2 regions of the Clostridium sp. ETTB3 genome follow, and region 1 is predicted to be linked to the other one. Evidence: a T-box and tRNA genes for the amino acid it is inferred to sense, from the RefSeq annotation. Region 1 holds a T-box; the other holds one or more tRNA genes.
What was found. A T-box is a leader RNA that pairs with one kind of tRNA and senses whether it is charged. The one in region 1 lies ahead of metG (methionine--tRNA ligase), so its partner is inferred to be a tRNA-Met.
Positions count from the first base shown of each region.

Region 2: it has a tRNA-Met gene. The T-box ahead of metG (methionine--tRNA ligase) is inferred to sense a tRNA for this amino acid. The anticodon was not compared.

Region 1 is NZ_CP199832.1:103,250-107,845, reverse strand. It holds gene metG (methionine--tRNA ligase) at 1-1,735, opposite strand, end outside; T-box leader at 1,993-2,230, opposite strand; gene ACUN06_RS00490 (FUSC family protein) at 2,417-2,914, shown strand; gene ACUN06_RS00485 (Na+/H+ antiporter NhaC family protein) at 3,310-4,596, opposite strand, start outside.
Region 2 is NZ_CP199832.1:952,439-957,034, reverse strand. It holds gene nifJ (pyruvate:ferredoxin (flavodoxin) oxidoreductase) at 1-2,349, opposite strand, end outside; tRNA gene ACUN06_RS04710 (tRNA-Met) at 2,521-2,596, shown strand; gene ACUN06_RS04705 (cysteine hydrolase family protein) at 2,659-3,204, opposite strand; gene ACUN06_RS04700 (undecaprenyl-diphosphate phosphatase) at 3,409-4,248, shown strand; gene ACUN06_RS04695 (sensor histidine kinase) at 4,291-4,596, opposite strand, start outside.

The sequences.
Region 1 (4,596 bases):
CACCATTTAAATCAACCTTTAATTTTAATAATTTCTTAGCTTTTTTAACTGGTTCACATTCTAATACTTTAACAACTCTTAAATCTATTTTTTCAAAATCCTCTATAGTTATTTCTTCTTTAATTGGTTGCATTTTATATTCTTCTTTTGGTTTATTAGCTTCTAATTGAGCTAATCTCATAGCTTCTAATTCCTCTAAAGTCTTAACAACATCTATTCTTGGGAATAAAGCTTCACCTTTTTTAACTTCAGTTCCTGGAGTTGTTCCATCAAATCCTAATAATGAATCCCAAGTTGTTGTAGTGATATTTAATTGTTCATTAATTTTTTCACTTGTACTTGGTAAGAATGAAGATAATAATACAGATGCAAATCTTAAAGCTTCAGCTAAGTTATATAAAACTGTACCTAATCTTTCTTTCTTTTCTTCATCTTTTGCAAGAATCCAAGGAGTTGTTTCATCAATATATTTATTAGCTCTTCCTATAAGATCAAATGTATATTCTAATGCTTCTGGAATTCTTAAGTTATCAATTGCTTTTGTTATCTTAACTGGAGTTTCTAAAGCTAAAGTAATTAATTCATTATCAATATCTTCTTTTGCAGTTGGTGCTGGTATTATTCCATCAAAATATTTTTCAATCATTGCAACTGTTCTTGATAATAAATTACCAAGGTCATTACAAAGATCTGAATTAATTTTCTTTATAAATATTTCATTATTAAATAATCCATCTGCTCCAAATGGAATTTCTCTTAATAAATAATATCTAACTGCATCAACACCAAATTTATCAACTAAAACTACTGGGTCAACAACATTTCCCTTAGATTTTGACATTTTTCCACCATCAACAAGTAACCATCCATGACCAAATACTTGTTTTGGTAATTCTTCACCTAAAGCCATTAACATGATTGGCCAATAAATAGTGTGGAATCTTAAAATATCCTTACCTATTAAATGAACATCTGCCGGCCAGTACTTTTTAAATAATTCATCATTTTCAGTTCCATACCCTAAAGCAGATATATAGTTAGATAATGCATCTATCCAAACATAAACTACATGCTTTTCATCAAAAGTTACTGGAACTCCCCAATTAAAGCTTGTTCTTGATACACAAAGATCTTGTAATCCTGGTTTTAAGAAGTTATTAACCATTTCATTTTTTCTTGATTCTGGTTGAATAAATTCTGGATGCTCATCAATATACTTCATTAATCTATCAGCATATTTACTCATTTTGAAGAAATAAGCTTCTTCCTTTGATTTTTCAACTGGTCTTCCACAATCAGGACAATTTCCATTAACTAATTGAGTTTCTGTCCAGAAAGATTCACATGGAGTACAGTATAATCCTTCATAAGAAGATTTATATATATCACCTTGATCATATAATTTTTTAAATATTTTTTGAACTGTTTCCTTATGATAATCATCAGTAGTTCTTATAAATTTATCATAACTTATATTCATCATACTCCATAGTTCCTTAATTCCAGCAACTATTTCATCAACGTGTTCCTTTGGTGTTATTCCCTTTTCCTCAGCTATTCTTTGAATTTTTTGACCATGTTCATCAGTTCCTGTTAAGAACATAACGTCATATCCATTTAATCTCTTAAATCTAGCTAAAGCATCGGCAGCTACTGTTGTGTAAGTATTACCAATGTGTAATTTAGTTGATGGATAATAAATTGGCGTAGTTATATAATATGGTTTCTTTGTCATTTTTCTTCCTCCTCTTTAATTAGTCTTTAGATAGTTTGTAGTTAGTTTGTAGTTAATGATGGGGATGTCGCATTAAGAATAAATACTACAATATATTGTATTAATTTTTATTTTTTAAAACAATATATTGTGTATAAAAGTTTTAGTGATATAGCCCCTTAAAAATATATTCTTATAAAATTCATCCTAAACTGAATTTTTTCCTTAACTACTAACTCCCAACTATAAAAACGTCTCTATATAGGCATTTATGCCCATATAGAGACGTTATATACGCGTTACCACTCTATTTTATATTTATCTCACAATAAATATCTCATTAGGTGACTATTATCACCTTGCAATATAACGGTTGCTACCGTATTATCCTAACTTATATAAGCTCAGATAATCAACTCCAAGACCATCTTCATCAAGTTCAGTACCGCTAGCTTTCACCTATTCTAACTCTCTTTAGATACATTCCAAAATTACTCTTCTCTTCTATGTCTTTATTAATTTATAATATTCTAAAATGTAAAAACTGTCAAACCAATTTCTATTTATTTTATTCTTAACTTTATTATTTCCTAATCTTTTTAAAATCTTCATAATTATTAAAAATACTATAAAACTTGTTAATAACTAGTGAAATCTACAAATTTCTTAGTTATAATATCTAAGGAGATAGGAGGCTTAATTATGAAAAATTTAAAACTACCTAAAATTGGACTTAGAACAATAAAATCTGGTATAGCTGTTTTTATATGCTTAGCACTATTACCTAGTGAGCCATTCTTTGCGTGTCTTACAGCTATAATATGCTTGCAAGACACTGTATATAACTCAATTCATATGGGTATAAACAGAGGTGCTGGAACTATACTGGGAGCTTGTTTTGGTTTAATATTCTTATTCTTTTTTAGAACACTAGAAAATTATATTAGCAATCATTTTATTTCAAAACTACTTATATACATAATTATTTCTCTTGGAATTATTTTAATGATTTATTTATGTAATATTTTAAAAAGACCTGGAGCTATAAACATAACTTGCATAGCATTTTTAGGAGTAACTACTGCACATGCATATAGTGACCCTTTATATTATGCAACTAATAGAATAATAGAAACATTGCTTGGAATAGTAATTTCAATATTAGTTAATAAACTTATAACTCCACCACCCCATAAATAATAAAAATATCATTATTGGCTCATCTTTTATTAGATGAGTTTTTTATTAATATCATTGAATAAAATAATGTTAGCAATATCAATGCTTATGATGCCATTAATCACTTCAGTTTAAATTCATTACATAAAAATTTATATGCTCATGGAAATGCTGCTAATAATACATTAATACAAGTTGCAAGTTCAATTGGAACTTCTATTATAATAACTTTAATGAGTAAGGTAAGTACTTCCTCTAGATATACATATACAGCAAAAACTCAAGTTCATGGAATTAATGTTTTATTTTTTGCTAAAAAGGGGCTGTACACTAATTATTTAGTGCAACAGCCCCATCTACAACTACTAACTACAAACTACTAACTAGAAAAATTCCTTTTTTATTTTACTTATTACTTAAGCTTCTTCAACCTTTTTACCAAATAATTGAACCCCTATAAATAATGCTATTAAGGAAAGTGGTAATACTACATATACTGGCACTCCAAATCCTGCTGGAATATATCCAAATAATATAGTTATTATAGCAACAAATACTGAATACCATATTTGAGTTTTAACATGTTCAATATGATTACATCCTGCTCCCATTGAAGAAAGTATTGTTGTATCAGATATTGGTGAACAATGATCCCCAAAAATAGCTCCTGTTAATACTGCACTTGTAGAAACTACTACAAATGACATATCTGGATTTATTGAATAAGCTAATGGAATTGCAAGTGGCATTAATATACTCATTGTTCCATAAGCTGTTCCTGTTGAAAATGAAATTACTGCTCCTAAAACAAATATTAAACTTGGTAATAAAAATGCTGGTATTGCTCCCTTTAATACCTCAACTAAATAATATGCAGTTCCAAGTTCTTTAATTACAGATCCTAATGACCAAGCTAATATTAATATAACACCTGTTATTATTAATCCTTTCATTCCATCAACCCAAACTTCAATAGCTTCACTTAAAGTAAATATCTTCTTTGCAACACCCATGCCTATAGCAACTATTGACGCAAATAATGCAGATTGGAATAATGCTATTGATGAATCCGAAGCAGCAAATGCTTCCATTATTCCCTTAAATGAAAATGGTGAATTCATCATAATTTCTTGTGCTGTTGATGGTTCGCCACCCATTATTGTACTATATCCACTATAATAAAATGCTATTAATGCAGAAATTATTAATGCTCCTATTGGAATAATTGCATTCCATATACTAAGCTTAATTCCTTCTTTTGGTTCTAATTCATCCATTTGAGATGATGATTCAGCTGCAATTTCTTCACTTAAATTCTTACTTTTATTTCTTGCCGCAATTTCAGCTTTTCTCATTGGTCCAAATTCTTTTAATGTTAATGCTGTTATTACTATAAACGCAAGAATTAATATGTTATAAAACCTATATGGTATTGTTTTAAGAAACACTCCAAATCCACTTTCATCTATGCCTATAGAACTAAATGCATCTCCAATTAAACTTACTTCTAATCCAATCCAAGTAGAAATAATAGCAAGTCCAGCTACTGGAGCTGCCGTAGCATCTATAATGAATGCTAATCTTTCTCTTGACATTTTCATTTTATCTGCAACTGGCCTCATTATTGGCCCAACAATTAATGAATTTGCATAATCATCAAAAAATACACATAATCCTAAAAGCCATGTAGTTAATTGTGTGCT
Region 2 (4,596 bases), 850 kb from region 1:
TACAGCAAAATTCCAAGCCTCAATTTGATTTGCTTGTGAAGCAATAGGTTTCATAATAAGAGCTTTTCCTGGTGCTGGACAAACCTCTGCACAATTAGCACATCCAGTACAATCAAGAGGTGTAACTCCTATAGTATAAAAATAAGGTACTTCTACTTTAACTCCCTTAGCATCTATTTTTTTAAATGATTCTGGTGCATTTTGCAATTCATCTTCTGTTGATAAAAATGGTCTAATACATGCATGAGGACATACATATGAACATTGATTACATTGTATACATCTTTCTTGAATCCATTCTGGAACATTTACAGCTATTCCCCTTTTTTCATATTTAGTAGTTCCATGCATAAATGTTCCATCTTCCATTTTATTATCTATAAAAGCTGATACTGGTAAGTTATCTCCTTTTAAATCATTCATAGGCATACATATATTTCTTACAAAATCAGGAACTGATATATTTTCTTTTTTTTCATCTACAACATTTTTCCATGAATCTGGTACATCTACTTTTACTAATGCTTCAACCCCTTTATCAATAGCAGTATGATTCATATTAACAACTTCTTCACCCTTTTTTCCATATGAAGTTACTACTGCTTGCTTTAAATATTTTATAGCTTCATCAACAGGAATTATATTAGCAACTTTAAAAAATGCTGATTGCATTATCATATTAATTCTTCCACCTAAACCAATTTCTTGGGCAATTTTAATTGCATTGATTATATAAAAATTAATATTATTTTCAGCTATATATTTTTTTATCGTTGCTGGTAACTTTTTATCTAATTCATCTATACTCCAAATTGTATTTAAAACAAAAACTCCATTTTTCCTTAATCCATTAAGTAAATCATATGAATATACATATGATTGATTATGACATGCAACAAAATCAGCCTTATCTATATCATAATGTGATTTTATTGAATTTTTTCCAAATCTTAAATGTGAAATTGTTATTCCTCCAGATTTTCTTGAATCATATGAAAAATATCCTTGAGCATACATATTAGTATGATCTCCAATAATTTTAATTGCACTTTTATTTGCTCCAACTGTTCCATCTGAACCTAATCCCCAAAACTTACATGCTGTAGTTCCTTCAGTTGTTACATCAACTTCCTTAATAGGTTCTAATGAATTATTGGTAATATCATCTATTATTCCAATAGTAAATCTATTTTTTGGTGTTTCACTTGCTAAATTTTCATATACTGCAGCTATATCAGAAGGATAAGGGTCTTTAGAACCTAATCCAAATCTTCCACCTATTACCTTTGGTGGATTTTCTATTTCATTTACAGCTCTTAAAATATCTAAATAAAGTGGCTCTCCTATTGAACCTGGTTCCTTTGTTCTATCTAATACTGCTATCTTTTTAACAGTACTTGGTATACAATTTAATAATCTTTCAATACTAAAAGGTCTATATAGCCTTACTTTTATTAGTCCAACCTTTTCTCCCTTATTTCTTAAATAATCAATTGTTTCTTCAATAACTTCATTTATAGCACCCATAGAAATTATTATTCTATCAGCATCCTCTGCTCCATAATAATCAAAGCAATGATACTCTCTTCCTGTTAATTCAGTAATTTTCCCCATATATTCTTCTACTATAGAAGGTATATCATCATAATATTTATTTAATGATTCACATAATTGAAAATAAACATCTGGATTTTGTGCTGTTCCTCTTGTTACAGGATGACTTGGATTTAAAGCATTTTTTCTAAACTCCTCTAATGCTTTATAATCCAAAAGATTAGCTAATTCTTCATATTCTAAAACCTCTATTTTTTGTATTTCATGAGAAACTCTAAATCCATCAAAAAAATTCATAAAAGGTATTTTTGCCTTAAGTGCTGATAAATGAGCTACAGGAGATAAATCCATTACTTCTTGAACAGATCCTTCTGCTAGCATTGCACATCCTGTAGCTCTTGCAGCCATAACATCTTGATGATCTCCAAATATGCTTAATGATGAAGTTGCTAAAGCTCTTGCAGCTACGTGAAAAACTGCTGGCAACCTTTCACCAACCATCTTATATATATTAGGTATCATAAGTAATAATCCTTGTGATGCTGTATATGTAGTTCCTAATGCTCCACTTTGAAGTATTCCATGAAGTGCACCTGCTGCCCCTGCTTCTGATTGCATTTCAATAACTTTTACCTTTTCTCCAAATATATTTTTCTTTCCTTGTGCAACCCACTCATCTATATGCTCAGCCATAGGTGATGATGGTGTTATAGGATATATTGAACTTACTTCTGTGTATGCATAAGATACATATGCAGCTGCAGTATTACCATCCATAGTCTTCATTTTTCTCATAGTCTTACCTCTCTTTTTTTAATATTTAATTTTATATTTTGCATTCTTTATTAGTATTAAAAATTTAAGAAATAATATGTATTTTTTATTAAAATTTTTTGCCTTTTTTTAACATTTATATTGACTGTATATTTTTTTAGGTTTATACTAATAATATAAATAGAATATCAACGCGGGATGGAGCAGTAGGTAGCTCGTTGGGCTCATAACCCAAAGGTCGTAGGTTCAAATCCTTCTCCCGCAACCAAAAAAAGGTATGTCATAAGACATACCTTTTTACTTTTATAATAATTAATAGCCCTTATAAATTTATTTTCTATTTATAACCTTCACTTGTAAACCTTCCATTACATCTAAAGCTTTTTCATGAAGTTTTTTATCAAAGCTTGCACATAAACTTGCATCAACAATTATTTCTGAATTAATATATTTAGATTGAAACATTACTATATTACTAATTACACATATATTAGTTACTACACCAACAAATTCTATTTGTTCTATATTATCACCAAGCTTTTCACTTAATCTAATAATTTCTTGTGGTGAAATTCCAAAAGAATATTTATTTAAATGAATTGTATTTTCATCATTAACAAATTCATTCACTTTTCCATAAAGCCTATGACCTTCAGTATTCATTCTACAATGTAAAATAGGTAAATTCTTCCCCTCCCTTGTTTCTAAATAATTTTCTGAATGAGTGTCATATGTAAATATAACCTTATGCCCATCCTTTAAGTAGCTTATTACCTTTTCATAAATTCCATTTTCTAATTCCTCTGCTCTTTTAAATCCTAAAGAACCATTAACAAAATCATTTTGATAATCAATAACAACTAATACTTTTTCCATATTATCCCTCCAAATATTAATTATTTAAATATATTTTATCATAATCTTATTATAAATGTTACTAATGTATATACACTTTTTATTCCTTTATTAATAAATAAGATAAAATTTATGTTATTTATTTTTTTATCTTTAATAAATAACCATTTTTTTATATAATAATAAAGTATAAATTAATTATAGTTAAATTGTGGAGGTAATTTAATGGAATTTTTAGAAATTATTAAAGCCATAATTTTAGGAATAGTTGAAGGTATAACTGAATGGCTTCCTATTAGTAGTACAGGACATATGATTTTAGTTGATGAAGTTTTAAAACTTAATATGTCTCCTGAATTTATGGAAATGTTTTTAGTTGTAATTCAGTTAGGTGCTATTTTGGCAGTTATCCTATTATACTGGAAAAAAATATGGCCTTTTAAAGTTGAAAATGGTCTTAAAATTGAAAAAGATACAATTATAATGTGGGTTAAAATATTAATTGCCTGTGTTCCTGCTGCAATTGTTGGAGTTTTATTTGATGATAAATTAAATGAATTATTCTATAATCCAACGACGGTTGCTATTATGTTAATTTTATTTGGTATATTATTTATTATTATTGAAAACTATAATAAAGGTAAAAGCCCTAAAATTAATAGTTTATCAAAAATAACATATACTGTTGCTATTATGATTGGTATTTTCCAACTAATTGCCGCTGTTTTTCCTGGAACATCTCGTTCAGGTGCAACAATAGTTGGTGCTTTATTAATAGGTGTATCTAGAACAATAGCTGCTGAATTTACATTCTTCCTTGCTATTCCTGTTATGTTAGGAGCAAGTGCTTTAAAGCTTGTTAAATTTGCATTAAAAACTGGATTTGTTATGACTGGAAATGAAGTTGCTATATTATCAGTTGGAACTTTTGTTGCTTTTATAGTATCAATTATAGCAATAAAATTCCTTATGTCTTATATAAAGAGTAATGATTTTAAAGTATTTGGATGGTATAGAATAATACTTGGTATTTTAGTACTAGCTTATTTCTATATTATTAAATAATATTTACATAAGAAAGGCTGAGTTAAAACAACTCAGCCTTTCTTAATATAATTCATATATATCTGAAAATTCTATATTAACCTTTTGTATTAACGGTTTATTATCTATATCAATAGATTTAATTTCTTCATTTTTGCTTTCATCTAAGATTTTATTAGGAAGCTTTATCACAAATTCACAACCTTGTTCAACACTCTTTTCTAAATATACTACTCCTCCATGAAGTTCAACAAGAGATTTAACTAAAGATAAACCTATTCCACTACCTTCCTTCTTTCTATTAAAAGACTTATCCTCTTGTGCAAACCTTTCAAAAACATAATCACTAACCTCTGGTGCTATTCCTAT